4 regions of the Sphingobium herbicidovorans genome follow, and region 4 is predicted to be linked to each of the others. Evidence: riboswitches for the same ligand, from Rfam matches in the RefSeq annotation. Region 4 holds a riboswitch; each other region holds the start of a gene.

Region 1 (7,446 bases), on a different replicon from region 4:
GCAGCGCGCCTAAGGGGAAGAGTGTATGATAAAGGACATTATCACACATAGAACGGCGCGTGAATCCGCGTCAGATTTCTGTATGGGCAAGGTCCAAATTGTTGCCGGGTCAGCCTCGATGCAAAACTTTTGATCTGACTATCCTAGCATCTCGATTAGAATGCTGCTTTGGAACAACAGGTTCAATGGAAGTTGAGCGACGGTATCTGCTAACTCCGCATTTTAGTGCCCTGTCGCTTTGGAAAAGACGTTCATCACGATCACACCGCAGATGATAAGTCCCATCCCGATCATGGCTGGAGCGTCGAGTTTTTGACCCTGGAAAACTGCTGCGGCGGTAGCGATCAGAACGATGCCTGCCCCTGACCAAATGGCGTAGGCGACGCCGGTGGGGATAGTTTTGAGAGTTTGTGAGAGGAAGAAGAATGCGATTGCATAGGCCAAAGCCGTAACGAGGCTAGGCACGAGCCTGGTAAAGCCCTCGGACTGTTTCATAAACGTGGTGCCGATCACTTCGGAAATGATCGCTATGGCAAGATAGACGTAATTCATGTTCGGCTCCGCTCGTCGGATCAGCGGGCCAGCATGTTATGCGAAGCGCCCCTGAACCATTTCAAGTTAACGCCGTGGCAGGGAAGATCCGCGTAGCGAACGCAGGAGACACCACCCTGCTACTCTATTCTCGGCAAAGCGCCTCTACATCACCATCGCGCGAGCGTCACGTCAGCTAATCGCCAGACCCTAATTGAAAACATGATGCGGAAATCTGAGCACCGATGATCGACAGACAGCCTCAGCACGGTTTTAGTTGCCCGAAACCCCGCGCGGTTGAGACGAAAAACAGGAGAACACCCCCGCTGATGCAGAACTCACAAGTTTTGCATCAGACTAGAAAGCGCAGAAATCTGCGCCTCTCCGTGATGCAAAAATCTGATGCACATTCTGGCGCTGTTCTGCTGCCAGTATCCCTGTTTCAAGCACCATCGCCCTGATGCAAAAGTTTTGAGTTACGCATCACCCAGATAATGGCGAGCGTGCCCATAACTGGCCTTCTTCACATTGACACTCCTTTCCGCCCACCCTTAAGCAGTACGCTAAGCGAAGGTGCCGTCCACGCGCTGCCATTGGGCGGATGCGGGGGGACGGTGAAAAGGGAAGCCGGTGTGATTCCGGCGCTGTGCCCGCAACCGTAATGCCAGTGCGCGAGCCTTCGGGTTGAGCCGGCAAGTCGGGAACCTACCCTCGCCGTCGTCCGCGCCCGGCCGGGTCCAGCCGCAAGCGCGTGGAGAAGTGTGGGCCTTTGGCGGGACCGTGCCGATCCTCTGGGGCGACAACGTATGTCGCATTACCCGGAGGAATTTCCATGCCCATCGCCCTACTTCTTGCCGCTGCCGCTGCCGGACCTGTCACCGTGGACGGCGCGGTGCCGCCCGATATCGTCGTTACCGCTGCGCTGGTGCCCGTAGCGTCCGCTGACGTGCCCGCCTCCAGCTCGATGCCAAGACGATCGAGTCACTGGGCCAGCCCCTCGCGCTCGACCTTATCCGCCTCACGGTCGCGTCATCGGGCACGCAGGGCTCGCTCACCCAGATACGCATTCGCGGAGCGGAGGCGAACCACACGCTGGTCTTTGTGGACGGGATCGACTTCAACGATCCCGCAGCCGGGGATCGATCCCGAAGACGCGGCGATGATCCAGGGATTCCTCATCAACAAGTTTCGCGGTGATCCCGCGCTGTTCGAGGACCGCTATCGCGACATCGAGCGCCTTTCGGGCTGGCCCGGCTTCGGCGTGGTGCCGTGGCTCGCAGAGTGCGCGCGGCTCCCGAGCGAGGATGCGGTCGTGCTCGAAAGGCGGCAAGCGCTCGCCTCCGGCCGATTGCTCATCGCCTGCCTCGTCACGCCGCGCATCTCCAATTTCGACGATCTCGATCCGCTCAAGCTCGAACCGGGCATAGAATTGGCGATGATTTCCCCGGGTCAGCCAATCCCGGTCGAGGCTGCTTTGATCGTGCTGCCGGGCTCCAAGGCGACCATCGCCGATCTTGCCGCGATCCGGCGCGAAGGCTGGGACATTGATATCCTCGCCCACCATCGTCATGGCGGCGCGGTTTTGGGCCTGTGCGGTGGTTATCAGATGCTCGGCAAGCGCATCGCAGACCCGGACGGCATCGAGGGCGCACAGGCTGATGTGGCGGGCCTCGGCCTGCTTGATGTCGAAACCGTGCTAGCTGGAGAAAAGACGTTGCGGCGGGTCGCGGGCGAGGCGCTGGGCGCGCGGTGTGAGGGCTATGAGATGCACATCGGCGCTACCTTTGGTCCCGATACAGAGCGCCCGCTCGTGCGGCTCGACAGCGGCCGCAACGATGGTGCCGTGAGCGCAGACGGCTTGGTCTCGGGCACCTATCTTCATGGGCTGCTGGCGGATGCCCGGCAGCGGGCAGCATGGATCGCGCGGCTCGGCGGCAATGGCGCGGGCGTCGATTATCACGCCTCGGTCGATGCCGCGCTCGATGGTCTTGCCGCCGAACTCGAACGACATATCGATGTCGATACGATCCTCGCCCTTTCATCAAAGGCGAGCCGAGATTGATAGTAGCACGGCTCCGTTTAAACGCTCTCCGTCCAATCGCCGGCGACTGTCATTGGTCTATAAGGCACTCCGATCCGGATTTTGGCGGTGCCCCGCCGGCGCAGAGTGGCGGCGATATGACGCTCGGCCGCCGCGCGATCGGGAAAGGCGTGGCGCTGCGCCTGGCCGCGTGTGCCGATCCGGCCCCAACGGGTTTCGACAACGATCATGCCGAACAGGTCGAGGCTCGCGGTGATACTATAGCGCCGGCGGATGTTGCGCGCCGGATCGAGCGCCACCAACTCGATCGCATCGGGGATAATTGCGCCTTTCATGGCGCAAAGCCTACAAAATCAGCTCTGCGTTGTCCGACGACTTCTTTGAATCAAAAGCCGCCCATTGATTCACAAAGTCTATAGAAGTGTCGCGATAACTCAGCCGGCAATGCTTGATGCTCTCCCTGGTTCAGTTCATGTGTTTTTTCATGCGCCATAGGGCTTCGACCGTAGCAGCCTTGATGCTCGCGATCGGCGCGGCCTCGCCGATCGCCGCGCAGTCGGCCGACCAGAAGGCTCCGCAACCGCGCATGGTCTATGTGCCGGGACGCGGCACTGTTCTTGTCCAGCCCGTGCCAACCGATGATCCCCGTGCGGTTGCGCGCACGGTCATCGTGCCGGGTTACGGCGAGGTTTATGCCGTACCTGTGCGGCCAAAGGATACCCGGAGCCCGAGACCACGCTGTGTGGATGAAGAAGTTGCGGCCGTAGGTGGCTCGCCCTCTTCCCTCGCCATGTCGGCGATCGACCTGAAGCGCAGTAACGCTAAGCGTTCATCCACCGCATTGCCTGTCGGTGCCGCGCATGCCATTAAGTCGCCGATGACCGACTCTGCCACCCTGTTCTGCGCGGACTATTGGCGCTCCCTCTAGGGAGCGGCATGTCGTCATCATTCATGACCATCGCCGCCGTGCCGGGGGGAATGGTCTAATCAGCAAACGTCACCTGTCGCGGCGGCCTCCGAGGGAGGAAAGCGAAGTGACGTTCTCGAACAAGGTGAGCTGGGCTATCGAGCCCGGCCGCTGCGCGCTGCTGATCCACGACATGCAGCCGCACTATCTCGGCGCACTTCCCGAGGCTTGTCGCCGCCAGCTTGTCGCCAACGTGCAGACGATCGGGATGGGGTGCATCGCGCGCGGAATCCCGATCTTCGCTTCCCAGGTGCCGGCGCAGGACGCGCGCGAGCGTGGCCTAATGCTCGATATGTGGGGCAGGGGACCCACCGCCGCCAGTGACGCCCTCGATCCGGAGCTTAGGTTTGACGGGCTCCCCGTCCGCCTTCTGACAAAGCGGAGCTACAGCGCCTTCTACGGCAACGATTTCGAGGTGCTGCTTCGCCGGCTCGGCCGCGATCAAATCCTGATCGTCGGCGTCTATACCTCGATCGGCTGCCATTGCTCGGCCATCGATGCCTTCATGCGCGACATGCGCGACATGCGCGCTTTCCTCGTCTCCGACGCCACGGCAGACATGGAGCCTGCCGATCACGCCAAGGGGCTGGAAGTTGCCGCTCGCCTCTGCGCCCGTGTCGTTGATACAGAAACCGTCAGTCGCGCCCTTGAACCCTCACCCGGACGCGATGGTGTCTGAGTGCGGTCACCGCACGATCGCCAGTCCGACCCGCAGGCGCGTCATGCGGCGGTTATAATCGAGCAGGTTCTCGCCATATCCGGTGAAGGCTTGGCCGAAGAGGTAGAAATTCAGATTTCCGCCGATCAGCCGATCGATCGGGTAGGATATGTCGGCATCGATCGCGCCTTTGCCCGACCCGAAATTGAACCGGGTATTGGTCGTGATGCGAAGCCCGTCGTCCTCGCCGATCTCTGCAAACAGGCCCGTATTGCCGCGATAGCGCTTGATATCCGGATTGTCGCTTAGGCTGCCGGCGTAGAGCCAGAGACGCGGGCCGATGCTGAGGCGGTAATTCCCCAGCGCAACCGATGCGACCGGCTGCACATAAAACGTGTTGAGGCTTCGCGATCCGGTGCCCGATCGACCATTGGATTCGTGCCGGAAGCCGCCTTGGCCGCTGAGCGAGACGCCGCCTCCAATGCCGATGGTTGGAGCGAGGTAGAACAACTCCGGCATGAAGTCGATGTTGCGGAACGGAGACGACTTGGCTCCGAGGTCCCAAAACATGCGTTGGGTGTAGGCAAACTGGAGTCCCTGCTCCCAGGATTGTCGCCGGTCAGGCGTGGCCGGCGGGCCGAATAGCTGATATTTGAAACTGATCTGCAACCGGGCGTCGCTATTTGTGCCGGGACCGTAGACGGCATAGATCGGCGCATAGGCGGAAAGATTGGGCAGGAAGGCATTGCCGACCGCGACGTCATTGGCCGCAAGGTGCGCCTGCGGGACAGGCGCATCCCTGCGTGGCATCGCGGAACCGGTGCCTCGATCCGCCAAAGCCGGCGGCGGAGAGGACATATTCCCCTGTACCGGCCCCCGTATCGCAAACGCGACGCGCTGGACCTTCCACCCGGGTACGGCCAGCACTGCCTCTCCGGCCGTTATGCCCGGTGGCACGTGCAGGGTGTAGCGTGCCCCGGCGAAGCCGCCGGCAGGCACGGTCATGGCCACCGGCATCTCCGGCGCTCGCTCAAGGCTGACATTGCTAGTGCTGCCGTTGACCGTCAGCTCGGCTTCGATCTGCGGCGGCAGGACCATGGTTTCGGGGGCGGAGCCGCTGTTGAGCAGGCGAAGCTCGACGGAGGCGGCGCCGAAGGCATTCGGCTCTGCCACAGCGCTGATCACAAGCTCGATCGGCGATGCTGTCGCGCCCGCGTCCGCGCGGGCCGATCCCACCGCCAGTCCGAGAGCGATGCACACAGCGCCACCATATCGAATCATCCGCCGAGCGTGCCTCGCCCCTGAAAGGGGTAGGACGGATACCATGACGCCATGCCGGGCCGTGCTCGCGGCTTTCCTGTTCAGCTCGAACAGCGCTCTCGGCATCGCCAACATCACATCTTGCAGGTCTGGGGCTCCTGGCCCGGCCTGGTGAGTTCTATGGTGGCCCCGTCGCCGGCTACCGTGTGCTTGCCATCGGTGAACGCTTCGCCCGGTGCGGGCGCCTTAAGCTGCGATATGGTGCCTTCGCTGCGCAGATTGACCGACACGTCGTCTGAAAGGAAATCGATCGTGACGACGCTGTTATCCTCGCAGCGATAGGGGTGGCTCGCTTTGATCGATGGCGGCAGCGTCACCTGCACGTTCTCGACGGCGTTGTTCTCCGCGCTATCCGTACCGGCGTCCTGTCCGCACCCCGTCAGTGCGAAAGTCGTGGATGCGAGTAAGACGACAAAAGCGGCTGTCGATGTCCTCGGACGTTGAAATAGCCTCATATGCGCTGCGCTCTCTCATGGCCCATCGAATCGGAAAACACTGATCTGCGCGAGAGGACAGGCATGATCTGGGCGCGGGACCGCCGCGTGCCGCTATGTATGATGCGCATCATTCGGAGCGCCTGCCGCCTCGGCGCTTGCGCCGTGCGGCCTCAGGCCGATCGCGGCCAGGGCTTTGCTCGCTCGCATGATCGGCGGGCGATAAGCCCGCTGAATTGGTTTGCGACACACTGGTCAAATCGGTCGCTTGGCGCAGGTGCAAGATCGGCCTGTGACGGTCCGGGCCGTTCGTATCATGGCTCATTCAAACATCCTTCCACCTCGATCTGTCGGCCGAACGCCATGCGAGCGCCTCGCCGGCCTTCGACCTGGGCCTGACGAGGCAGCTCGGGAGCAGTGTTGAAAGGGTCCTGCCAGCCGACGCCTGTGACCCAGGGAGACACGCCACGCGGCTTCGGGATGATCGGCTGGCAGGACGGCAGGCATAAGCCATACCGGAGGGGGCAATCCGGCGAACGCTATGCCCGCCAACCGGGGAGGGCTGCAAGATTGTGATGGTCGTTTGGTAGATGAAGCAAGACGTCCTGCGCGCTCGAGCGGAGGAACAGGCGCAAAAGCGCCTCTCGGGACTGAAAAGGCATATCGCGATTGGTCGATTTCGTCCAAATCAGGTCCTTACTACCGGAGTGAGCGCTCATTCCGATAATCATGTATTGCATCAAGACAGCTTGAGAACAAGGCGCAAACCGGAGAGGGTCGGCGTATGGACCATCAGCCACGACAAGAAGCTCCGCGACAGAGGATCATCAAGGCGGCACGCAAGCTGTTCGACGCCAAGGGGTTTCACGCGACGACGACAGCCGAACTCGCCACCGAGGCGGCGGTCAGTATCGGCCAGATCTATCGGCTGTTCGAGGGCAAGAACGATGTGATCCTTGCCCTTGTCGAGGAGAATACGCAGGCGCGCATCGCGAAAATGCACGCGATTTTCGGCGCGGTCGAGGGGGGGCGAGCACTCGGTGTTCGATGCGATCAAGGCCATTGCGAACAACTCGATCGTCAAGAGCGACGGCGGCCTCTCCTTCGAGATTCTTGCAGAAGCCTGTCGCAATGCTTCCGTCGCAGACCGACTGTCTGCGCTTGTCGTCTGCTATCGTGATGGCGTTCGCCGACTCGCCGCGCTCACCCGACCCGACGCAACGGCGGGTGAGTTGGAGGCTTATGTCGAGATCATGATGGCGTGCTTTTTTGGCCTGGGCCATCGCACGTTGATCGGGCCGGCGACGGATGTCGATCAGATAAGCCACGAAACGGCATGTCTGCTGATGCGCGCCTTAGGCGCACCGGATCAGCCGGCCTCGCCCCGGGGTCAGGGAATCCAGCACCTGCCGGGGCGCTAGGCCGGTCCGCCCTGAGTCCCCGCAATGTCGCGGAAATATCTTCGAGCGGCCGCTTGATGTCGCTGTTCACACTA
Region 2 (7,446 bases), 170 kb from region 4:
CGATCAGGAAGCCGACCGGGCTGTCCGACCGGCTGATCCCCAGCGTATAATGATAGCGCATGAAGAAAAAACCCGCGTCCATGCTACGCGCGATGCGCGCACCCGATTGCGGGTCCAGCCTGTGGGTCGTGGCCTTGCCGTCGCTGCCCGTCCAGACGAGGCGCAGGGCCGGTTCGCGCGGCGTCGGGACGACGATCCGCCACTGCTTCGCGTCCGGCGCATGGCGCGTCAGATAATTGCGCCCCATTTCGACCGCATGCGCGCGGTCGATTGGGATCGGCGCACGGACTTCCGGCGCGGCCCACAGGTTCAGTTCGCTGTAGAAGGCCGCAAGCGATCCGGTCAGCAGGATGCCGAACAGCACCCATCCGAAAATCAGGCCCAGCCAGGTGTGAAGCCAGGCCATCGACTGTCGCAGAGCGTCCTTCATCGCATCGCTCCCAGAATGATGATCGTCGGCAGCGCCGTCCCGCCCGCGATCTCCAGCCAGAGACGCCTGACGCCCCGGATGGCGAAGCTGCGCAGGATGATGCCGACGAACAGCAGGAAGGCGGCATTGGTGGCCAGGATATTGGCGTCCACCCGATCCATCGGCAGGATCAGCACCAGCGCGCCGATCCAGGCGTAGCAGACGGCATAGGCCCCGACGCTGGCCGCCAGGACGCGCGGAAGGACCGCGCGCCATGCCGTTGCCGATGCATTCCTGCGCGTCATGGGATCAGAACCGCTGGTCGAATGTCAGCGCGACGCTGCGCGGTTCGCCCAGCACCCATTGCGAAGTGGAATAGCTGTTCTGGACATAGAGCTTGTCGAACAGATTGCGCAGGTTAAGCGTCAGGCTGGTCTTTTTTCCGATGTCATACCGGGCCGACGCATCGACCAGCGTGTAGGCTGGGATCCGCCGCCTGTTCGCGGCATCGGAATAGCGTTCGCCGACATGGCGCAGTCCGGCGTCGAAGTGCAGCGGATCGATCGGTCCCCAGGACAGCCAGAGGTTGGCCGCCTTTTCCGCCACGCCGATGGGCGTGTTGCCGTCCCGGCTGAGAAGGTCAGTCCCGACCAGTTCGGTAAAATCGTCATATTTCGCCTTCAGGATCGTGCCGTTGGCAAGGATGCTGAGCTGTTTCGTTAGGGCAAGGCCGAACGACGCCTCCACGCCATGGGAGGATTGCTGGCCCACCTGGACGGACAGGGTGGGATCATTGGCCGACCGGGTCAGGATCTTTTTCTTCACGATCCGGTAGCCCGACAGGGTGAATTCGCCCCTGCCGCCAAGGAAGGTCGTCTTGACGCCTGCTTCCCACTGCTTTCCGGTCGACAGGTCGAAATCGGTCTGCGCCAGCGACGCCGTCAGCAATGCCGTGACCGGGTCGGCGGCAGCGGAATACTGGGCATAAAGGGACAGGCTTTCGACCGGCTGATAGACCAGCCCCGCGCGCCAGCTGGTGCTGGGATAGGTTGCGCGATAGTCCATCGTCGGATCGAGCGCGTCATGACGTTTGGTCAACGGGCGATCGTGGCGCAGGCCGGTTACCAGCGACAGGCTGTCGGTGAAGGACAGGCGGCTTTCGCCGAAAAGGGCGAACTGCTCGACATCGGTATGATATTTATAGCGCGTGCCGAATGCGCCATCCAGAAAGACGCCGGGCTGATAGTCATAGGGGTCGATCAGGTCGGACTGGCTGTTGGGCGAACTGTCGGCGCGTTCCAGCCTGCCGACATTATATTCGCCGCCAAGGCTGAACCGGTGATCGAGGCCGAACAGCTTATGCTGATAGACGGCGTTGGTCCGGTTGCCCACCTGTTTGGTATCGTAGAAAATCTCCAGATAGCTGGAACGCCGGATCTGGTCCCCCGTCCAGGCATAGCTTTCCGCGTTACGCCAATGCTTGAACCCGGTCAGATAATAAGTGACGTTCGTGATCGTCAGCTCGTCCGACGGCTTCCATTCGATCTTCGCCTGCGTCCATGCGTCGTCGAAGCGCAGGCTGCGGTCGGCGATATTGTAGTTCTTGCGGGCAATCTCGCGCACCAGCTTTCCATCGCGCAGCGGCGTGCCGTACCAGATGGTCGGGTCGGTATCGGCGCGGTCGTGGGACAGCGTCAGCGCCAGATTGTCGGCCGGTTGATAACGGAGCGCCGCCGAGAGGGCCAGGCTGCGCGAACGGCCCCGGTCCATCCAGCCGCCGGAGCGGTTGTAGCTCGCGTCGATCCGGTAGGAGAGCTGGTCACTGATCGGCCCGCCCACGCCCCCGGCGGCGGCATAGGTGTCGAACGATCCGCCGCTCAGGCGGACTTCGCCTTCCATCCGTTCGGTGTTCGGCCGCTTGCGCACGACGTTGATCGCGCCGCCTATCCCGCCTTCGCCATAGAGGACCGACGCCGCGCCGCGCAGCACCTCCACCCGCTCGGCCATCCACGGATCGGCCGGGAAGGTCTGCGTCGTCGTGGTGTAGACGCGCATCCCGTCATAGAGCTGCATCACCGAGGTATAGCCGGTGAAGCCGCGAGAGCTGAGCGAGAAGCCGAAGGCCGATGTGTTGTTGATGATGCCGGGCGCGCGCGAAGCCGCCGCGACGACCGTGCGGTCGCCCAGGCTGCGGATCATCTCCTTTGTGATGACGTCCACGCTCGCGGGCGTCTGCATGGGGGTAAGGCCCAGGCGGCTGGATGCTTCGGCAGGCTGGGCGAGTTGCAGAACGCCAGCCTTTTGCGCGGTGACGACGATGCTTTCGGCGTCGGCGGGCGCTTCATCGGCTGCCTGAACCGGCATGGCCAGCGCCAGCGCGAGGATCGACGCGCCAGCAGGCAGCAGGCGGCGAGCGGATAATGTCATGTGGTGCAAATTTCGTTCCCCGATCTTAAATGCCGCCGCCATCTCGGTCGTCGGCATGAGCTTCAAGTTACGAACGTCAGGACACCGTATCGGCAAACGTACCGAACGGTCGCGCCGCCGGACAATGGGCGCGCGAACGCGACCGCCTTGCTGTCCGGCGTTGCGGCCCCTGCCGCCCGTTCGTCGCTCAGACGGAATTCACCGTGCCCCGGCCATCCCCTGGACCAAAGCAAGAGCGACCAGACGCCGGCAGGTCTCCTGGCTCACGGGTCATCGCATCGATGCACGGCCTTCCCAAGCCTCGCAGGATTTAGCGTCCGGCCCAGTGGCTGGCGGCATGGGCGCTGTGCCCGCCGCGCATGTACATCGCGCTCACCGCTTACAGTTGCAGGGACAGCCCCGGATTCGGGCGGCGTCAGCTACCCTCACCGCGTTCCCTATTAAGCCCCTTTCGGGACACCGGCGCGATCTGTGTCCGGTTTCCCGGACGGTCGCCCCGTTACAGCGGACGGCATGACACTGCAAGTGGCCGGGGAGGGGAAGGAGATGGTCGGGGCCTTTCCCCGATGTCCGGGTCGATGCCAATAGACAAAGCCCTTGCGGCCCGTATGGTGGCTGACTTTAACGATTTCCAAAGAAGGCGGGAAAGTGCGGACGGGCTTTGCTCATATGCTGGTCACCATCGTATCGCTGGGCCTCGCGGGCTGCGCGACCACGGGGCAGGACAAGGGGTCGGCGGATTGGGCGGGCGCCGGATATGTCGCGATGGGCAGTTCATTTGCCGCCGGTGCGGGCATCGGCGCCCTGCAACCCGGATCGCCTGCCCGCTGTGGGCGCACGGTGAATAATTACGCCTCCCTGCTGGCCCAACGCCTGCAACTGGTGCTGACGGATGTTTCATGCGGCGGCGCGGTGACGGCCAACGTTCTTGACCCATGGTCCAAACTGCCCGCCCAGATCGAAGCCGTCACCCCGGATACGCGCCTGGTTACGATTACGATCGGCGGCAACGACGTGGGCTATGCCATGGGCTTGATGGGCGCAAGTTGCCGTGCGGGGGCGTCTTTCGGCAGTGGTTCCTGCATTCCGAAACCCGCGACAGACGAAGATGACTGGCGCAAGCTGGAACAGAATCTCACTACTATCAGCCGACAGGTCGCCGCCCGCGCGCCGAAGGCCAGGCTCATCTTCGTCCAATATGTGACGCTGGTCCCGCCGACCCTGTGCGATGCTGCCGTCCTGTCCGGGGCAGAGGCAAAGGAATATCGTGCGCTGGGCGAGCGGCTGGCGGCTGTCACGGCGCGAGTGGCGCGCGCAAACGGAGCCACTGTCCTGCCAGCCGACAAATCATCCCGCGATCACACGGCCTGCTCCGCCGAGCCATGGAGCCACGGCATGAATCCGCATTATGACCTGAAGCAGGGCGCGCCATGGCATCCCACCCGCGCCGGGCATGCGGCTATTGCACAGGCGCTGGCCGTGCTATTGTAGGGTCAGGATTTGCAGCGGCGGGGGCAAATGGCGCGGTCAGGGCCTGACCGGCGCGGTCGTGGGCTGTCGCGGTCTTGCAGAGGCTGCGCCCAACAGCCGAAAACGCCTGTTCCCGCTGCCATCATGCTGATAGAGGGGCTGATCGAGTTCCCGGTTCGCGCAACTCGACAGAGAGACTTATGTGCTCCCGTGATCAAGGGAGGGGGTGCAACAGATGGATGACAAGGCCCCCGCAGAACCCTGTTCTTCAGGTCAGGAGCCTTTCGCGCCGCTGCCTCCTGCCCCCATATTTCGCAGTTTTGTTGAGAGATTATGACAGTCTTGCCCCAATCGCCCAAACCGCTTGATCGCATCCAAGAAAACTGGCTGGCTGCGAAGGAACGCCGCCTTCTCAACTGGCTGTGCGCCCGCATGCCCGGATGGGTCACGCCCGACAAGCTGACGACATTGGGCATGGTTGGCGCTGTCATGATCTTCCTTGGCTATGTGGGAAGCAATCTGGCCTATCCCTGGCTGGTGCTCGCCATTTTGGGCTATGTCGTGCAGTGGTTCGGGGACTCGATGGACGGCAGCCTGGCGCGTTACCGGCGGATCGAACGACCGTCCTATGGATATTTCATCGACCATAGCTGCGACGGGCTGGCTACGCTGCTGATATTGGCGGGTATCGGCCTTAGCCCCTTCGTCACCATGGATGTCGCGATGATCGCGCTTGCGGGCTATCTGTTGCTGTCGATCCATGCCTTTCTGTCCGCCCGCGTGCTTGGCGAATTCAAACTGTCCTATCTTGCGGCGGGGCCGACCGAGCTGCGGATCATGCTGATCGTGCTGACGCTGATGATGATGGTCCTGGGCGCTGGTCCGGGATTGTTCGGAAAATGGTCTGGCTTCGACATTTTCGTGGGCACTGTCGGATCGATCCTGATCCTGCTGTTCGTCGGCCAGACGCTTGTCACCGGGCGAAGGCTGGCCGCGATCGACGGCGAGGCGTTGCGGCGCAGGCTGGGGTAAGGCCAAGGGCGACGGGACGGAACCTTGACCCCGCTCGATGGTTGATATGTGCCAGACGAAATATTGGTCGCTCCCCGCGATGTCTGGCGCATTTTGAGGCCCGCCTCTTCACGGGGCGGGCATTTTCATGAGTGAGGTACGGCCATGGATCAGCCTTCAGTCGAATTCTGCAAAGCCCAGGCGGCGTCTCATCTCGCCCGCGCCAACGACAGCGATCTGCCCAACGTCCGCGCGATATGCCTGACCGCGGCACAATCATGGATGAGAGAGGCCGAAAGCGCGCGCAGGATCAGCGAGCGCCGCGCGCGGGCAGCATCCGCCGACGTGGGATAAGCGCGAACAGGCGTCCGTCACAAAAACGAATCCGGTGCAATAAACAGCATTTTCGCTTGCCTGGGTTAATGAGGATCGGGGTCAAGGCAATTGACGGCGCGCCTATAATCGCCGGATGGCGCGCTATCATTTTCATCTCCTCGACCGTTCCGGCATGTTGTCCGACGAAGAGGGGGTTGCGCTTGACAGCCTGGCGGATGCCCTGCGCCTGGCGCTGGCAAATGCACGCGCGTTGATGAGCGCGGATGTCGCCAATGGCGTGATTGACCTGAATGGCGCCATCCAGGTCACCGATGACCAAAGCCGCACGTTGCTGATTTTGCCGTTCGAAGATGCTGTTACGCTGGTCACCGCGAAGGTAGCCGGGCAGTTCTCGATCGATTAAGCCGTCCTTGTATAAGTGTAGAAATAGGCTATATCATAGGTCATCAAGGGCTTTTTTTATGTAGGCGTCCTTGGCTGAGAGACCGACGCGCTCCCGCTTACTGTGGAGGCGCATATGGATCTCAATCAATTCTACTTTAAGCATCAGATTTCACTCATGCAGGCGGCTGGCGCGACTAGCGAGCTGGCGCGGATGAAGCATCTCGATGCAGCCGAGGTCGTCGGCGGACAGATTTTCGACTTTCTGACTTCCAGGGGCGCGGCGGCTTCCGCGAGCTGGACGGCTTGTCCGGAAGGAGCTGTTTCTGCATGAAGGAGGAAAATGCTCCATCGCCTAGCCCCAGAAGGCGGGCCTTTGCCAATCGTCACCTTGAGTTGCGCATTTCGCCCGACCAGGCGCGGCGGCAAGGGCTGATCACGCATCTTGCCTTTGTGCTTCTGGGTCATACCGAAGCGATCCGCTTCCTGAACACGCACAATAGCTCACTGGGTGCGCGGCCGCTTGATCTGGCGATCGCCGATTCTGTGGGATACGCCACGGTGGAAAGCGCGATAAAGCTGCTGTCCCGGCCCGCTGCCGGCGGGATGCAATAAGCCGCGCCGATGCGCCGGGGATGCGCCGGTTTATGCGTCGCCTGCTGGCTTTGGCCGTCTGCCCGCGCATGATCGTCATGTCGCTTCCCGGCCCGATTTTGCATTTTGATGCAACTATGCTATCAACATTTCGCTGAACGTCGCGTTTTGACGGATATCGGGCCGCTTCGGCTCTCCCCTGTCCCCATATTGCCTCTTTTAAGCCGGGATGCGCGATGTCGCGCGTTCCCGCAGACTTGTGACAAGGAGACCGAACATGATCACCGGAACCGTTAAATTCTTCAATGCCGACAAGGGCTATGGCTTCATCGCTCCCGAAACCGGCGGCAACGATGCCTTTGTGCATATTTCCGTCGTTGAGCGCGCTGGCATGCGCACGCTCGAAAAGGACCAGCGCGTTTCGTACGAGCTGGAAAAGGATCAGCGCGGCAAGATGTCGGCGGTCAACCTTCAGGCAGCCTGAAGATCGCGCCGGGGGATGCCATATGGACTCTCCCGGCCTAAGGCTTTGCGCGGTGCTGCCGGTTGAATGAATGCACCCCGCGCCATATATCGAAACGATGGCCTCGTGGAGGCCCGACGATGATGCCAGGCAAGAGCGCGTTCAATGGATACACGCCGCCGGCATCGAAATGAATATGCGCCCATCCGACGCAAGAGGGGGAAGATTATCCCGATACTGTGTCAGGGCGCGGGTTCAATCACAGATTATTGAAATTGAGTGCGGCATGAGCCGCGAGGACTAAGAATGAATATCGTTACCACTATGACCAAACATGTCGGCGACCGCCGGTCCA
Region 3 (7,446 bases), on a different replicon from region 4:
GGAGGCGACGATCAAGGACTTCGGCGTGGTCTGCGTGGATAGCGGTTATGAACTGCATGTCGGCGGCAATGGCGGCATCCATGTCCGCGCCACCGATCTGCTGTGCAAGGTTGCGACCGAGCAGGAGGCGCTCGATTATTGCGCCGCCTTCATTCAGCTCTACCGCGAGGAAGCCCGCTATCTGGAGCGCACCGCGCCGTGGATCGAGCGTGTCGGCGTAGAATATATCAAGCAGCGGATCGTCGAGGACGAAGCTGGCCGCGAGGCTCTGCGCAGCCGCTTCCTCTATTCGCAGAGCTTCAGTCAGGACGACCCATGGGCGGAGCGCGCAGCGGGCCAACATGCCGAACTGCATCAGCATCTTGAACCCATCGCCATCGCTGCGGAGTGAACGATATGACGACATGGATCGACATCGGAACGCTGGCCGACATTCCCCAGCGCGGCGCCCGCACGGTGCAGATTGCCGGGGAGAAGGAAATCGCCGTCTTCCGCACCAGCGACGACACCGTCTTCGCGCTGGTCAACGAATGCCCGCACAAGAAGGGGCCGTTGAGCCAAGGCATCGTCCACGGCCACAGCGTCGCCTGCCCGCTGCATAACTGGAACATCGCCCTGAAAACGGGCGAGGCGCAGGGCAATGATGAGGGCTGCACGCCGACCATCGCTGTGAAAGAGGAGGGCGGTCGTATCCTGATCGCCCGCCCCACGGCGCTGAAAGCGGCTGCGTGAGCTTCCGGTCCCCAGCCACAACGGCGGGGACCCGGGTGGGGGCGCCATGCTGGCCATCCCTTGCGGCATGCGCCTCCACCCAATTCTCTCTTCTGGACAAGAGGTAAGAGCATGACACAGGCCATCCGCACCACCTGCGCCTATTGCGGTGTCGGTTGCGGCATTTCGGCCATGCCGACCGGACCCCGGTCGGTGACGATCAAGGGCGACGAGCTGCACCCCGCCAATGCTGGCCGCCTGTGTTCCAAGGGCACGCATCTTGGCGAGACCGTGGGGCTGGAGGGCCGCCTGCTGCATCCGATGATCGGCAACAAGCGCGCCAGCTGGGACAAGGCGCTGGACCTGGTGGCGAAGAAGTTCCGCGAGACTGTGGATCGCTACGGTCCCGACAGCGTGGCCTTCTATGTTTCCGGCCAGTTGATGACCGAAGACTATTATGTCGCCAACAAGCTGATGAAGGGGTTCATCGGCACGTCGAACATCGACACCAATTCGCGTCTTTGCATGTCGAGCGCGGTTGCCGGGCACAACCGCGCCTTTGGCGAGGATGTCGTGCCCGCAACCTATGACGATCTGGAAGAAGCAGATCTCATCGTGCTGGTCGGCTCCAACACCGCCTGGTGCCACCCCATTGTATATCAGCGCATCCAGGCGGCCCGCGCGGCGCGCGGCGCCAAGCTGGTCGTCATCGACCCGCGCCGCACCGAAACCTGCGAAGGCGCGGACCTGCATTTGGCCGTAAAGCCCGGCACCGACGTAGCGTTGATGAACGGGTTGCTCGCGTGGTGCGACGCCGAGGGAATCACTGACGCTGCCTTCGTCGCGGATCATGTGAACGCCCCCGAAGGTTTCTGGGAGCATATCCGCACAGGCCATGACCTTTGGACCACGGCCAAGACCTGCGACATTGCACCCGCGCTGCTGGAGCAATTCTATAAGCTGTTCGCGGCGACCCCGCGCACAGTCACGCTGTTCAGTCAGGGCATCAATCAGTCGATCCGCGGCACCGATCAGGTGAACGCAATCATCAACGTCCACCTCGCCACCGGCCGCATCGGCAAGCCGGGCGCCGCGCCTTTCTCGATCACCGGCCAGCCCAACGCCATGGGCGGCCGCGAAGTTGGCGGGCTTGCCTCGACCCTCGCCAGCCACATGGACTTCGCACCCGAAAATGTGGATCGAGTGGGCCGCTTCTGGGCTGCGCCGCGCATGGCTACGAAGCCGGGCCTGAAAGCCGTCGACCTCTTCCGCGCGATCAATGAAGGCCGGGTCAAGGCGCTCTGGGTGATGGCAACCAATCCCGCCGTCTCTCTGCCCGACGCCAATAGCGTGCGCGAGGCGCTGGAGAGCGTGCCCTTCCTCGCGGTGTCAGACATCATGGGGGACACCGACACCAGCGTCCATGCCGATGTGCGCCTGCCCGCCGCTGGCTGGGGCGAGAAGGACGGCACCGTCACCAATTCGGACCGCACCATCAGCCGCCAGCGTCCCTTCCTGGACCTGCCCGGCGAGGCCAAGCCCGACTGGTGGATCGTCACCGAAGTGGCCCGCCGGATGGGTTGGCGAAACGCCTTCGCCTATGATCGGCCCGCCGACATCTGGCGCGAGCATGCGCGCCTGACCGCCTATCAGAACGACGGCCAGCGCGTGCTCAACCTGCGCGGCCATGCGACGATCGGCAACGATGCCTACGAAAGGATGGAGCCGTTTCGCTGGGGTGAGGAAAGGCCATTTTCGGATGGGCATTTCTCGACGCCCGACGGCAAGGCACGTTTCGTCCTGACGAAGCAGATGGATATTCAGGAGCCGCTGAAACAGTGGCCGATGACGCTCAACACAGGGCGCTATCGCGACCAGTGGCACACGATGAGCCGCACCGGCCTCTCGCCCAAGCTTGCGCGTCACCGCGAGGAGCCGCTGGTGGAAATCCACCCGCGCGACGCCGAGGAACTGGGCATCGTCGATCGCGATCTGGCGCGCGTCCAGACCGCGCAGGGCAACAGCATCTTTCGCGTCGCGATCAGCACTGGCCAGCGCCCAGGCGAGATCTTCACGCCGATCCACTGGACCGACCAGATGTCGAGCGGCGGCCGCACCGGCCTGCTGCCGCGCCCACTTGTCGACCCTCATTCGGGCCAGCCGGGTTTCAAATCGACCCCGGCCAGCGTCGAGAAGGTCGCGGCCGAATGGAAGGGTTTTCTGATCCTGCGCGGATCGGAGCCGGTGAAGCTGCCCTGCCTGTGGGCGACGAGGATCAGCGTGCCGGGCGGTGCGCTTTACGAGGTGGCGGGCAATGGCGATCCGGCGCGGCTGGAGGCTTTCCTGCCCAAGGGCGACCGGGTCGAGGCGATGGACGCATCCCGTGGCACCCGCCGGATCGCGACCATCAGCGAGGGCAAGCTGTGCGGCGTGCTGTTCGTGACGCGCACCGGCCTGCTGCCCTCGCGCGACTGGCTGATCCGGCAACTGGAGGCCGAGGGCGTGGGCGGTTCGGTGCTCGCGGCGCGCGGCCCGGGGAACCAACCGGACAAGGGCGCGACGATCTGCGTCTGTTTCGATATCGGCCTTAACCAGATCATGACCGCCATCCGCGAGCAGAGCCTGGTCGATGTGCCCGCCATCGGCAAGGCGATCGGCGCAGGGACCAATTGCGGGTCCTGTCGCCCCGCACTCGCCAACATCCTTGCCCAAATCCCGCAGGAGACTCTCCATGCAGCCGAATGAACTGATCGCCCCCGGTGAAGTCTGGCTCGTCGGCGCAGGCCCCGGCGATCCCGATCTGCTCACCCGCAAGGCCGAAAAGCTGATCGCGGCCGCCGACATCATTTTCTACGATGCGCTCGTCGGTGCCGGCGTGCTCGACCTTATCCCTGCTGGCGTCGAGCGTGTCAGCGTCGGCAAGCGTTCTGGCCGCCACAGCAAGGCGCAGGAAAGCATCAACGATCTGCTGCTCGCCGCGGCGAAGGCTGGGAAGCGTGTCGTGCGCCTGAAAGGCGGCGATCCATCGATCTTTGGCCGCTCGGCCGAGGAGATGGAGCATTTGGCCGCGGACGGCGTTCGTTTTCGCATCTGTCCGGGGATCACGACCGCCAGCGCCGCCGCTGCGAGCGGCAGCGCCTCGCTCACCCTGCGGGGCGTCGCGCGCGGGCTGACGCTGGTGACGGCGCATCTGAAGGTAGGCGAGCCGCTCAAACTCGACTGGGAGGCGCTGGCGCGTCCCGGCGGCACTCTGGGCATCTATATGGGCCGCGCCGCCGCCGGAGAGATCAGCCGGCAATTGATCGCTGCTGGCCGCGACCCGGAAACGCCGGTGATGGTTGCGGTCAACGTCTCGCTGCCCACCGAACGCCTCATCCGGGGCAGGCTTTCCGCGCTTGCCTTTCTGGTGGCCACCATCAGCGATGAGGACCCGACGCTGCTTCTGATCGGTGAAGCCGTGGCGGGCACGGCCATGCCTGTGGAGACTGCCGTGAGCGTCGCCCTTCAGGTCTGAAGTTGCCCTCCACGATTTTGCCCTGAGCCTGTCGATGCGCCTGCCTTAGTTGGAAGGAAGGTGTGGGGTATCGACAGGCTCAGACATTGCGCAGCCTGTCCAGATCGTCCGGCCAGTTGATATTGGGCAGCACGATGTCCGGCCGATCGACAATGCGCGCACCGATGCGGTTCAGCCAGCCATATATGGACCGGTTGTTGTCCTCCGCCAGATGCGCGTCCATTTCGACTGCGAGGGATGCAGGCCAGAAGCCTGCCAGCTGTTGACCCTTGAGCACAGCCGCGCGGTCGCCGACCAGCGCGTCAGCCAGCGCGGACGGATAGACCGGCATGTCACACCCGGTTGTCAGCACCGCGTTAAATCCCTGCTCAGCCGCATGATGCAGCGCCGCGTTCAGCCCGCCCAATGGACCCATGTCTGGTGCTGGCCGGTCGGTAAGGCATGTCATGCCTTGGACCTCCCGCCCGCAGACCACGACAGCTTCCACATGCGGCGTTATCGCCGTCACGGCATGGTCCAGCAGCGTGCGCCCGTCCGGCAACAGGGCCGTCGCCTTATCGCTCCCGAAACGGCTCGATCGCCCTCCCGCCAGCACTGCGCCCAGCAATCGCATCCAACCACTCCTTGGCAGAACCCTGTCTTTCCACTATGGCGCGCCGCGTGAGCGGGCAACCGTTGACATGAAGAAGATCGCGCCGGTGCCCATTTGGGCTTGAAAGGGAATGCGGTGCGGATGGCTTGCCCATCCAACTCCGCGGCTGTCCCTGCAACTGTAAGCGGCGAGCGCGATGCACGGGGGACCTGCGCTTTCGAAAGGGGAAGGCGAAGGGACCAGCCACTGGGCGGCCAGCCCGGGAAGGCTTGTGCATCGCTGCCTTGACCCGCGAGCCAGGAGACCTGCCGGCGCATGGTCGCTCTTGCCTTGGGTCCAGGGATCGGCCCAGGCACGGTGTTTTCCGTCTGAGCGACGCAGCGGCGGGGGCCGCATCGGTGCGCGGGGCGGGACGCTGGCGTCTGTCCTTCCCGCATGCCGACCGTTTGCGCGGATGCTCCTGCCTGAAGTCGCGTGACGCTCAGGGAAGACAATATAATGTTGAAAATCGGAATATCGCTTGTGGCGCTGCTGGCTGCGACGCCCGCACTCGCGGAACAGTCGGACAGCATCGTGGTCACCGCGCTTGGCATTGAGCAGCCGCGCGATGAAGTTGGTCAGGCCGTCTCCGTCATTGATGCGCAGACCATCGAGACGCGTCAAAATGTCAGCGTGGCCGACCTGATCGCCACCACGCCGGGCGTGCGCTTCAATCGCGCCGATGCTGTTGGCGGTGTGACCGGCATTTCAATCCGGGGCGCTGAAACGACGCAGACGCTGGTGTTGTTGGATGGCGTCAAGATCAACGATCCCAGCGGCATTGGCGACGCTTATGATTTCGGCAATTTGCTGACGGGCAATATCCGGCGGATCGAGATACTGCGCGGTTCCAACTCGGTCGTCTATGGCAGCCAGGCGATCGGCGGCGTCATCAACATCATGACCGGAGAACCGGGCGATGGCTTTGGCGGGTCCGCATCGGTGGATTACGGCTATGCCGATACGGTGAATGCAAAGGCGGACGTTTCGGGCAGCAGCGGCATTGTGGCGGGCAGCGCGGGGGCCGCATGGTTCCGCACCGATGGCATTTCGGCTGCGCAGGGCGGCACGGAAAAGGACGGCTACGAGAATATTGCCGCCCACGCCAAACTGAAGTTGAGCTTGGCCGATAATCTGAGCCTCGACCTGCGTGGCTATTATATTCATGCCGACCTCGACACCGACATCTTCTTTGCCGAGCCGATGGAGTCCACGGACAGCAGCAAGCTGAACCAGTATATCGGCTATGCTGGCATCAACCTTACCCTGTTCGAGGGCAAGCTGACGCAGAGGGCGGCAGTCACCTGGTTCCGCAACGACCGTGACTATTTCTCGTCCTTCGGCGACTATGGCTATTCGGGCACCAATCTGCGTTTCGAATATGAAGGCGTCTACCAACCCGTCGATCAGGCGAAGCTGGTGTTCGGCTATGAGCATGAGAGCCCGGATTACGATTTTTACGGCTTTGGATCGGGCGGCGCGAAGGCGAACATCGACAGCGTCTTTGCTCTTGCCGTCGTGAAGCCCTTTACCGGTCTCTCGCTGACCGGCGGCGTGCGTCATGATGACCATAGCCAGTTTGGTGGTGCGACCACCTTCGGCGCGAACGCCAACTACACCCCCAATGGCGGCGCGACCAATATCCGCTCCAGCTACGGCGAAGGTTTCAAGGCACCCTCGCTCTACCAGCTTTACGATGGCTTCAACGGCAACCCCGCTTTGCAGCCCGAAAGGTCGAAGAGCTATGATATCGGCTTTGACCAGAGCCTGGACGGCGGGCGCGCGCTGTTTTCCATCACTGCGTTCCGCCGTGATACGCGTGACCAAATCTATTTCGACGGCGTCATTCCGCCATTCGGGCAATATATCAATCTCACCCGCACCCGCGCCAAGGGTGTTGAGGCGGCCGTGACGCTGAAGCCGGTCGATGCGCTTACCGTCACCGCGGCATATAGTTATATCGACGCGGTGGATCGCTCAGAAGGCGGCATCAACGAAGGAAAGCTGCTGCCCCGCCGCGCCAAGGACGCCGTCAGTGTTTCGGCCGATTACATATGGTCCTTTGGCCTGTCAGCCGGAGCGACCCTTACGATGGTAGGCGACAGCTTCAACGACGCCGCCAATACGCAGTCGCTTGATGGCTATGCGCTGATGGGCGTCCGCGCATCCCTGCCCATCACCGGCAGTCTCGAAATCTATGGCCGCATCGACAATCTGTTCGATGAGGAATACGCGACCGTTTATGGCTATAACACTTATGGGCGTTCGGCCTATGGCGGCGTTCGTGTCCGTTTCTAAGGGCTGGCGAGAGGGGCGGGCGTGAGCCTTTGCCCCTCAGCGTCTGGGCGCAGCGTTGACCTGCGCCCCAGCCTTGGCTGCATTCAGCTGCACCACGATGCCGCGCACCGCCTTCACATAGGCAGGCCCGCCGCACACCGTCCATGCTTGCGGCAGGCGGATGCGTGGGATCGACCGCAGGACGGGATGATGCAGCATCTCCGTCCCCTGATCGACGACCTTCTCGCTTCCGCTTTCGACGATAAGCCAGTCGGGCCTGGCGGCGATCATCTGCTCAAGCGGTACTTGCGCC
Region 4 (7,446 bases):
GGCTTTGAAGTCATGAAGATCGCGAAACTCAATCGCCCGCGCGTTGACGTGACCTTTCGCGTTTCGGGTTTCTTCCGGGATGCTTTCCCCGAACAGATCGACCTGATCGACAGCGCCGCGCGCGCCGTCATGGCGCTGGATGAACCGGAAGAGGACAATCCCGCCGCCGCCCGCCATCGCACCGAGTCCGCCGCCCTGATCGCCGAGGGCGCATCCCGAAAGGCGGCGGAGCGCCGTGCGGGAAGCCGCGTCTTCGGTTCCCGGCCCGGCGCCTATGGCGCGGGGCTTCAGGCGATGATCGACGAGCGGCTGTGGCACAATCGCGCCGACCTGGCGAACGTCTATCTCGACTGGGGCGGCCATGCCTATGGCGGCGGGGTGGAGGGGGACGCCGAGCGCGGCCTCTTTGCACGGCGGCTGGCGGAGGCCGACGCGCTGGTCCAGAATCAGGACAATCGCGAGCATGACCTGCTCGACAGCGACGATTATTATCAGTTCGAAGGCGGCATCGCGGCGGCGGTGGAGCATCTGTCCGGCAAGAAGCCGCTCAGCTATCACAATGATCATAGCCGCCCCGAACGCCCCGTCATCCGCACGCTGGAAGATGAGATCGGCCGCGTCGTCCGCGCGCGCGTCACCAATCCCAAATGGATCGCGGGCATGATGCGCCACGGCTACAAGGGGGCGTTCGAGATCGCCGCGTCGGTGGATTATCTCTTTGCCTTCGCCGCCACCACCCATGCCGTGCGCGACCATCATTTCGACGCCGTCCACGCCGCCTTCATCGAGGATGAAGCCGTCCGCGCCTTCATGGCGGAGGCGAACCCCGCCGCCCTGCGCGAAACCGCCGCCCGCCTGATCGAAGCGCTGGACCGGGGGATGTGGAAACCCAAGTCCAACAGCGCCGCCATGCTCCTCGCTCAAATAAAGGACGCTCAACCATGATCGAACGCACGCCCGAACAACATGCCGAAAAGATGAAGAAGAAACAGGCCGCCCATGACAAGATCATGGCCACCAAGACGCAGGAAAAGGGCCTGTTGATCGTCCACACCGGCAAGGGAAAGGGCAAGACCACCGCCGCGCTGGGCATGGTGGTGCGCGCCATCGGCCATGGCAAGAAGGTAGGCGTGGTCCAGTTCGTGAAGGGCGCGATGACCACCGGAGAAAAAGCGGTGTTTGACGCGTTCCGGGATCATGTCACGTTCAAGCCCATGGGCGAAGGCTTCACATGGAATACGCAGGACAAGACCCGCGACATCGCGCTCGCCCGCGAAGCATGGGAAGAGGTAAAGCGGATGATCGCCGACCCCGCCTATGCTATGGTGCTGGCCGATGAGCTTAATATCGTCCTGCGCTACGACTATCTGCCGGTTGACGAAGTGGTGGCGGCCGTGACCGATCGCGATGAGATGAAGCATGTCATCATCACTGGCCGCAACGCGCCCGAAGCATTGATGGAAGCCGCCGACCTGGTGACGGAAATGACGTTGATCAAGCATCCCTTCCGCAGCGGCGTGAAGGCGCAGGCGGGGATCGAATATTGATATGAGCGCGCCCGCCATCACCCCGATCGACAGCGCCCAGTTCGAGGCGCTGGTCAGGGCCCGGCGGGACATTCGCCATTTCCGCACCGATCCCATCGACGAACGCGACGTCGAATGGCTGCTAAGCATGGCGCATCGCGCGCCTTCGGTGGGCCTGTCGCAGCCATGGCGGTTCGTGCGGATCGAAACGCCGGAACTGCGGGAACGGCTTGCGGCGCATGTCGATGCGCAGGTGCGGGCGGCCGGGAAGGACTATGAAGGGGATCAGGATAGGCTCTATCGCAGCCTGAAACTGCATGGGCTGCGTGAAGCCCCGGTTCTGTTCGCCGTCTATTGCGATGACGAGACGGAAACGGGCCATCATCTGGGCGCGGTCACTATGCCGGAGGCGCGGCGCTACAGCTGCGTCATGGCGGTGCATACGCTGTGGCTGGCGGCGCGGACGCGCGGCATCGGCATGGGTTGGGTGTCGATCATGGAGCCCGAAGGCGTGGACGCGATGCTGGACATCCCGTCGAGTTGGGAAGGCCTGGGCCTGCTATGCCTCGGGAAGCCGGAGAGTGAGGAGGACACGCCGGAACTGGAGCGGCGCGGCTGGGAACAGCGGATGGATTGGCATTCGGTGGTGGTGCGGCGTTAGGGCACGCGCTCACCACCGTTCGGGCTGAGCTTGTCGAAGCCCCTCTCTTCCCTTCAAGAAAAGAAGGCCCTTCGACAGGCTCAGGGCGAACGGGGAGAAATCGTCAGGCAGCCTGCCCGCCCAGCAAGAACGCCAGCGCCAGTTCTTCGAACCGATCCTTGCATTCGATCATCGCCCAATGGCCGCATTTGGGGAACACATGCAGTTCCGCATTGGGGATCACCCGCATCGGCAGGAACGCGCCGTCGAGCGGGCTCACCTTGTCATCGCGGCCCCATGCGATCAGGGTCGGCGCCTCGATCCTGCCCAGATAGTCGATCCGCTGCGACACGCCCGGCCCGCTCATCGACTGCGCGATGAAACCGAGAGCGGCGCGCGTGTACATCTTGCGGCTGCTCTCCATCGTCACCGGCTCCAGCGCGGCCTTGTAGCGCATGTCGATGAGTTCGTCGGTGATGATCGACTTGTCGTAAACCATCGATTCGAGCCAGGCGATGATGTTCTCACGCGTAGGATTCTCGATGAAGTCGACCAGTCGGGTCAGCCCTTCATTGGGGAAGGTGGAGGTGATGTTGAAGCCGATGCCGCCAATGGTGATGTAGCGCAGCACGCGCTGCGGATGCGAGGCGGCGAGATGGCCACCGACGATGCCGCCATAGCTGTTGCCAAGAATGTGGGCGCGATCAATGCCCAGGCCATCCATCAGCGCGACCACAGCATCGCGGGCCACCGCAACCGGATCGCCGTCCACCGGGTCGCTTTTGCCATAGCCGGGCGCATCGAGGATGATCGTGCGGAAATGCCGGGAGAAGAGCGGCAGATTGCCCTGAAAATTGGCCCAGCCCGTCACGCCGGGACCAGAACCATGGAGCAACAGCAGCGCGGGGCCCGATCCAGCCTCATGATAATGAAGGCGGCCGTTGGAGGTTTCGAGGAAACGGCTGGTCGCGTCGAAGCTGAGATCGCTCACTATCTTCTCTCCATGTTGTTATTCTGCGAAGGGATTAGCCTTCGGTAATGGCAGGGGCAAGCAAGCCGTCGCTGCCCACTTCCCTTCCGCCTGCATCCGCCCTATGAAGCGCGGCGAGCCGGGTCATGCCCGGTTCAACGATCGCGCCGGTGTCCCGCAAGGGACTTAAATGGGAACGCGGTGCGGGAGGCTATCCTCCCTAATCCGTGGCTGTCCCTGCAACTGTGAGCGGCGAGCAAGGCATGGACAGGCCGGACCTTTGCCAAGGGACGGTCAAGCCACTGGAGCGATCCGGGAAGGCCCATGCCAACGCTATGACCCGCAAGCCAGGAGACCTGCCGGAGCAAAGGTCGCTCTTGCCATGATCCAGGGGATGGTCACGGCTCGGTTCTCCGTTTGAGCGACGAATTTTGGGTGCGGTCCTGGCCGCGCTGGCGTGCGCCCGTCGTTCGCCTGGCGCGCGTCCCGGCCGTTTGTCGTGGCGCGGGCGTGGAGGACGGAATGCAGGAGCAGGCGCAAGGCGCAGCCGCCGTGCGCGGTTGGTGCCCCACCGCGTGGCGGCCGATGATGGCGGGCGACGGGCTGTTGGTAAGGGTGCGGCCATTGCTCGGGCGCTTGAGCAGGGCGCAGGCGGAAGGTCTGTGCGATGCGGCGCTGCGCCATGGCAATGGGCATATCGACGTCACCAATCGCGCGGCGCTGCAAATAAGGGGCGTGCGCGCGGATGAGCATGACGCGCTGATGGAGAGGCTGGTCGCGCTGGGGCTGGCAAGGCGCAACGGGGACATGGCCGCGCCGCTGATCGTCAATCCCGACTGGACGCCCGGCGACGCGACGGACAGCATCACAAGCGAACTGATCGCGCGCGCCGGTGAATTGCCGGACATGCCCGGAAAGATCGGCTTTGCCGTCGATGCCGGTCCTGCGCCGGTGCTGACCGACGCCCCCGCCGATTTTCGGATCGAACGGGGGATGAACGGCGGCCTGATCCTGCGCGGCGACGGACGCGAGCGAGGCGTGCCGATGAACGTGAGCGAGGCCGTCAGTGAAATCATTGCGCTTGCACAATGGTTCATCGCCAGCGGGGGCGCGATCGCCGGGCGGATGGCGCGGCACGACACACCGCCTCCCGTCACGCCATCCGAGGCCCCCGCCCCGCCACGTTCGCGCGCCGACTGCCTGGCCGCCGTGCCGGGGCGCTACCATGCCGCGCCCTTTGGCCGGATCGAGGCGGAGGCGCTGCTGGCGGCGATGGATGACGAGACCCGCGCGATCCGCCTGACCCCGTGGCGTGGCCTGATAGTGGAGGGCAGCAGCGCGCGATCCGATGATCCGGCTGACCCGCGCATCGGCGTGGACGCCTGCCCCGGCGCGCCAGCCTGCCCGCAGGCGAGCGTCGTCACGCGCGACCTTGCCGCCCGGCTCGCGCCCCATGTTGGGGGGCTGCACATATCGGGATGCGCCAAGGGCTGCGCGCGGCCGAAGCAGGCTGCGGTCGTGCTGACGGGACGCGATGGCCGCTTCGACCTTGCGCGGAACGCCCGCGCGGGCGGCCAGCCCGAACGCACCGACCTGTCCCCTACCCAGATACTCGCCCTTTTCGGAGCCGAATGATGCCGCATGTCTATGAAACCGACGGGGCGGAAATCTATCGCCAGTCCTTCCGCATGATCCGTGAGGAGGCGGAGCTTGGCCGCTTTTCCCGCGCAGAGGAACGTGTGGCTGTACGGATGATCCATGCGGCGGGCATGGTCGGCCTGTCCCCGCATATCCGATTTTCGCCCGGCTTTGCGCTCACGGCCGTCGCCGCGCTCCAAAAAGGCGCGCCGATCCTGTGCGACGCGCGCATGGTGTCGGAAGGGATCACCCGCGCCCGCCTGCCCGCCGCCAATCCGGTCCTTTGCACGCTGCACGACGCGACCGTGCCCGAACGGGCGCGATACATGGCCAACACCCGGTCGGCCGCCGCGCTGGAACTGTGGCGGCCCCATCTGGCGGGCGCGGTCGTCGCCATCGGCAATGCGCCGACAGCGCTCTTTCATCTGCTCAACATGCTGGAGGATCCGGCCTGCCCCCGCCCTGCGGCCATCATCGGCTGCCCGGTCGGTTTCGTCGGCGCAGCGGAGTCCAAGGACGCCTTGTGGAAGGCGCAGCCGGTGCCCTGCTGCATCGTCGAAGGCCGGTTGGGCGGCAGCGCGATCACCGTCGCCGCCGTCAACGCGCTGGCGAGCGCCGCAGAATGAGCGGCGTCATTCATGGCGTGGGCCTTGGCCCCGGCGCGCAGGACCTGATGAGCGTGCGCGCCGACCGGCTGATACGCACAGCGCGCCACATCGCCTATTTCCGCAAGCCCGGCCGTCACGGCCATGCCCGGCGCATCGTCGATGGCCTGATCAGCCCCGACGCCATCGAATTTCCGATGGAATATCCGGTGACGACCGAAATCCCGGTCAGCGATCCACGCTATAATGAGATGCTGTCGGCATTCTACGCCGATTGCACCGCGCATCTCCATGCCCTTGCCGCCGCGGGAGAGGATGTGGTCGTTCTGTGCGAGGGCGATCCGTTTTTCTACGGCAGCTTCATGCACCTGCACAGCCGCCTGGCCCCGCTGACGCCGGTGCGGATTGTGCCGGGCATCACCGGCATGTCTGGCGCCTGGACCGCCAGCGGAACGCCGATCAGCTGGGGCGACGATGTGCTGACCGTGCTGATGGCGACGCTGCCCGAAGAGGAACTGAGCCGGCGCATCCACGACACCAACGCGCTGGTCGTCATGAAGATCGGCCGCAACCTGCCCAAGCTGCGCCGCGCGGTGGAGGCGGCGGGAAAGCAGGACTGCGCATGGCTGGTCGAATATGCGACCATGGCCGACCAGAAGATCACGCCGCTGGCGCAGGCGCAGGCGGTAACCGGCTATTTTTCGATCCTGCTGGTCCATGGACAGGGGCGGCGGCCATGAGTGGATGGGTCGCGGTGGCGGGACTGGGGCCGGGCGCGGACGCGCTGGTCACGCCCGAAGTGACGGAGGCGCTGGGTCAAGCCACCGATCTGGTCGGCTATATCCCCTATGTCGCCCGCGTGCCGGATCGCGATGGCCTGACCCGTCATGCGTCCGACAACAGGGTCGAGCTGGAACGCGCGGCGCATGCGCTGGAACTGGCGGCGGCGGGAAAGCGGGTGGTCGTCGCGTCATCGGGCGATCCGGGCGTGTTCGCCATGGCGTCGGCCCTGTTCGAGGCGCTGGAGGCTGGGCCGCAGGCGTGGCGCTGCATCGACATTCGCGTCCTGCCCGGCATCACCGCCATGCTGGCCGCCGCCGCGCGGGCTGGCGCGCCGCTGGGCCATGATTTTTGCGCCATTAACCTGTCGGACAATCTGAAGCCCTGGGCGATGATCGAACGGCGGCTGCGGCTGGCGGCGCAGGCGGATTTCGCCATGGCATTCTACAATCCCCGGTCCAGGGCCCGGCCAGAGGGTTTTGCCCGCACGCTGGACATATTGCGCCAGGAATGCGGGCCTGACCGGCTGATCCTGTTCGCGCGCGCCGTATCGACGGATGACGAGGAATTGCGCGTCGTGCGGCTGGAGGACGCTGCCCCGGACATGGCCGACATGCGCACCATGGTCATTGTCGGGTCAAGCCGCACGCGCCTGATCGAACGATCAGGCTCCCCAATTCTCTACACCCCGCGTTGGGCGGCATGACCGATCCACGCCAGCACGTCACCCACCTGCTCCAGCACATGCGCGTGCGGCAGCGGCGGGCGGTCGATCATGACGACCGGCAGGCCCAGCGCGCGCGCGGCGTCCAGCTTTGCCCGCGCGCCGTCTCCACCGGCATTTTTCGCGACGATCAGATCGATGCCGTGCGCGCGCATCAGTGCAAGATCGCCCTCCAGCGTGAAGGGGCCGCGATCAACGACCAGATGGTGACTGGGCAGCGCCGGCGGTGCGTTCGGCGCATCGACGAAGCGCAGCAGATAATGATGCTGCGGCTGGGCGGCAAAGGCCGCGACATGCATCCGGCCAAGCGCCAGCATGACGCGACGGGGCGGCCCCTCCAGCGCCTGCACGGCGCCCGCAATGTCGCGGACATGGCTCCAGCGGTCGCCCTCCCCCGCTTGCCATGCGGGGCGGGTCAGCATGGCATGGGGGACGTTCGCCAGTCGCGCGGCGTCCACCGCATGGGCGCTCATGGTGGCGGCGAAGGGGTGGGTCGCGTCGATGAGATGCGTGACGCCCTCGCGCGCCAGATAGGCGGCAAGGCCAGCGACGCCGCCAAAGCC

What was found. A riboswitch is a leader RNA that binds a small molecule or an ion and turns the genes downstream of it on or off. The one in region 4 is predicted to bind cobalamin.
Region 1: it holds a riboswitch for cobalamin, as region 4 does, so the genes downstream of both, B6S01_RS20560 (cobyric acid synthase) here and B6S01_RS16825 (cobalamin biosynthesis protein CobG) in region 4, are expected to answer to the same signal.
Region 2: it holds a riboswitch for cobalamin, as region 4 does, so the genes downstream of both, B6S01_RS15990 (TonB-dependent receptor) here and B6S01_RS16825 (cobalamin biosynthesis protein CobG) in region 4, are expected to answer to the same signal.
Region 3: it holds a riboswitch for cobalamin, as region 4 does, so the genes downstream of both, B6S01_RS10905 (TonB-dependent receptor plug domain-containing protein) here and B6S01_RS16825 (cobalamin biosynthesis protein CobG) in region 4, are expected to answer to the same signal.

The regions. Positions count from the first base shown of each region.
Region 1 covers NZ_CP020541.1:1,524-8,969, reverse strand. The annotation lists gene B6S01_RS20565 (SMR family transporter) at 223-552, opposite strand; cobalamin riboswitch at 1,086-1,258, shown strand; gene B6S01_RS20560 (cobyric acid synthase) at 1,364-2,593, shown strand; gene B6S01_RS20555 (WGR domain-containing protein) at 2,611-2,907, opposite strand; gene B6S01_RS20550 (hypothetical protein) at 3,057-3,500, shown strand; gene B6S01_RS20545 (isochorismatase family protein) at 3,607-4,218, shown strand; gene B6S01_RS20540 (phospholipase A) at 4,225-5,457, opposite strand; gene B6S01_RS20535 (hypothetical protein) at 5,592-5,972, opposite strand; partial or broken gene B6S01_RS22220 (TetR family transcriptional regulator) at 6,736-6,855, shown strand; gene B6S01_RS21855 (hypothetical protein) at 6,992-7,372, shown strand.
Region 2 covers NZ_CP020539.1:286,425-293,870, forward strand. The annotation lists gene B6S01_RS15985 (PepSY-associated TM helix domain-containing protein) at 1-430, opposite strand, end outside; gene B6S01_RS21145 (hypothetical protein) at 427-714, opposite strand; gene B6S01_RS15990 (TonB-dependent receptor) at 719-2,836, opposite strand; cobalamin riboswitch at 3,068-3,315, opposite strand; gene B6S01_RS15995 (SGNH/GDSL hydrolase family protein) at 3,506-4,327, shown strand; gene B6S01_RS16000 (CDP-alcohol phosphatidyltransferase family protein) at 4,640-5,338, shown strand; gene B6S01_RS16005 (hypothetical protein) at 5,483-5,671, shown strand; gene B6S01_RS16010 (DUF6894 family protein) at 5,787-6,056, shown strand; gene B6S01_RS16015 (hypothetical protein) at 6,171-6,368, shown strand; gene B6S01_RS16020 (hypothetical protein) at 6,365-6,649, shown strand; gene B6S01_RS16025 (cold-shock protein) at 6,906-7,112, shown strand; gene B6S01_RS21150 (hypothetical protein) at 7,398-7,446, shown strand, end outside.
Region 3 covers NZ_CP020538.1:2,234,150-2,241,595, forward strand. The annotation lists gene nirB (nitrite reductase large subunit NirB) at 1-391, shown strand, start outside; gene nirD (nitrite reductase small subunit NirD) at 397-732, shown strand; gene B6S01_RS10890 (nitrate reductase) at 844-3,456, shown strand; gene cobA (uroporphyrinogen-III C-methyltransferase) at 3,443-4,225, shown strand; gene mobA (molybdenum cofactor guanylyltransferase) at 4,305-4,838, opposite strand; cobalamin riboswitch at 4,905-5,144, shown strand; gene B6S01_RS10905 (TonB-dependent receptor plug domain-containing protein) at 5,316-7,154, shown strand; gene B6S01_RS10910 (ABC transporter substrate-binding protein) at 7,191-7,446, opposite strand, start outside.
Region 4 covers NZ_CP020539.1:454,731-462,176, reverse strand. The annotation lists partial or broken gene cobN (cobaltochelatase subunit CobN) at 1-945, shown strand, start outside; gene cobO (cob(I)yrinic acid a,c-diamide adenosyltransferase) at 942-1,547, shown strand; gene bluB (5,6-dimethylbenzimidazole synthase) at 1,618-2,187, shown strand; gene B6S01_RS16830 (alpha/beta fold hydrolase) at 2,291-3,160, opposite strand; cobalamin riboswitch at 3,288-3,514, shown strand; gene B6S01_RS16825 (cobalamin biosynthesis protein CobG) at 3,722-4,771, shown strand; gene B6S01_RS16820 (precorrin-8X methylmutase) at 4,771-5,400, shown strand; gene cobI (precorrin-2 C(20)-methyltransferase) at 5,397-6,119, shown strand; gene cobJ (precorrin-3B C(17)-methyltransferase) at 6,116-6,865, shown strand; gene B6S01_RS16805 (cobalt-precorrin-6A reductase) at 6,841-7,446, opposite strand, start outside.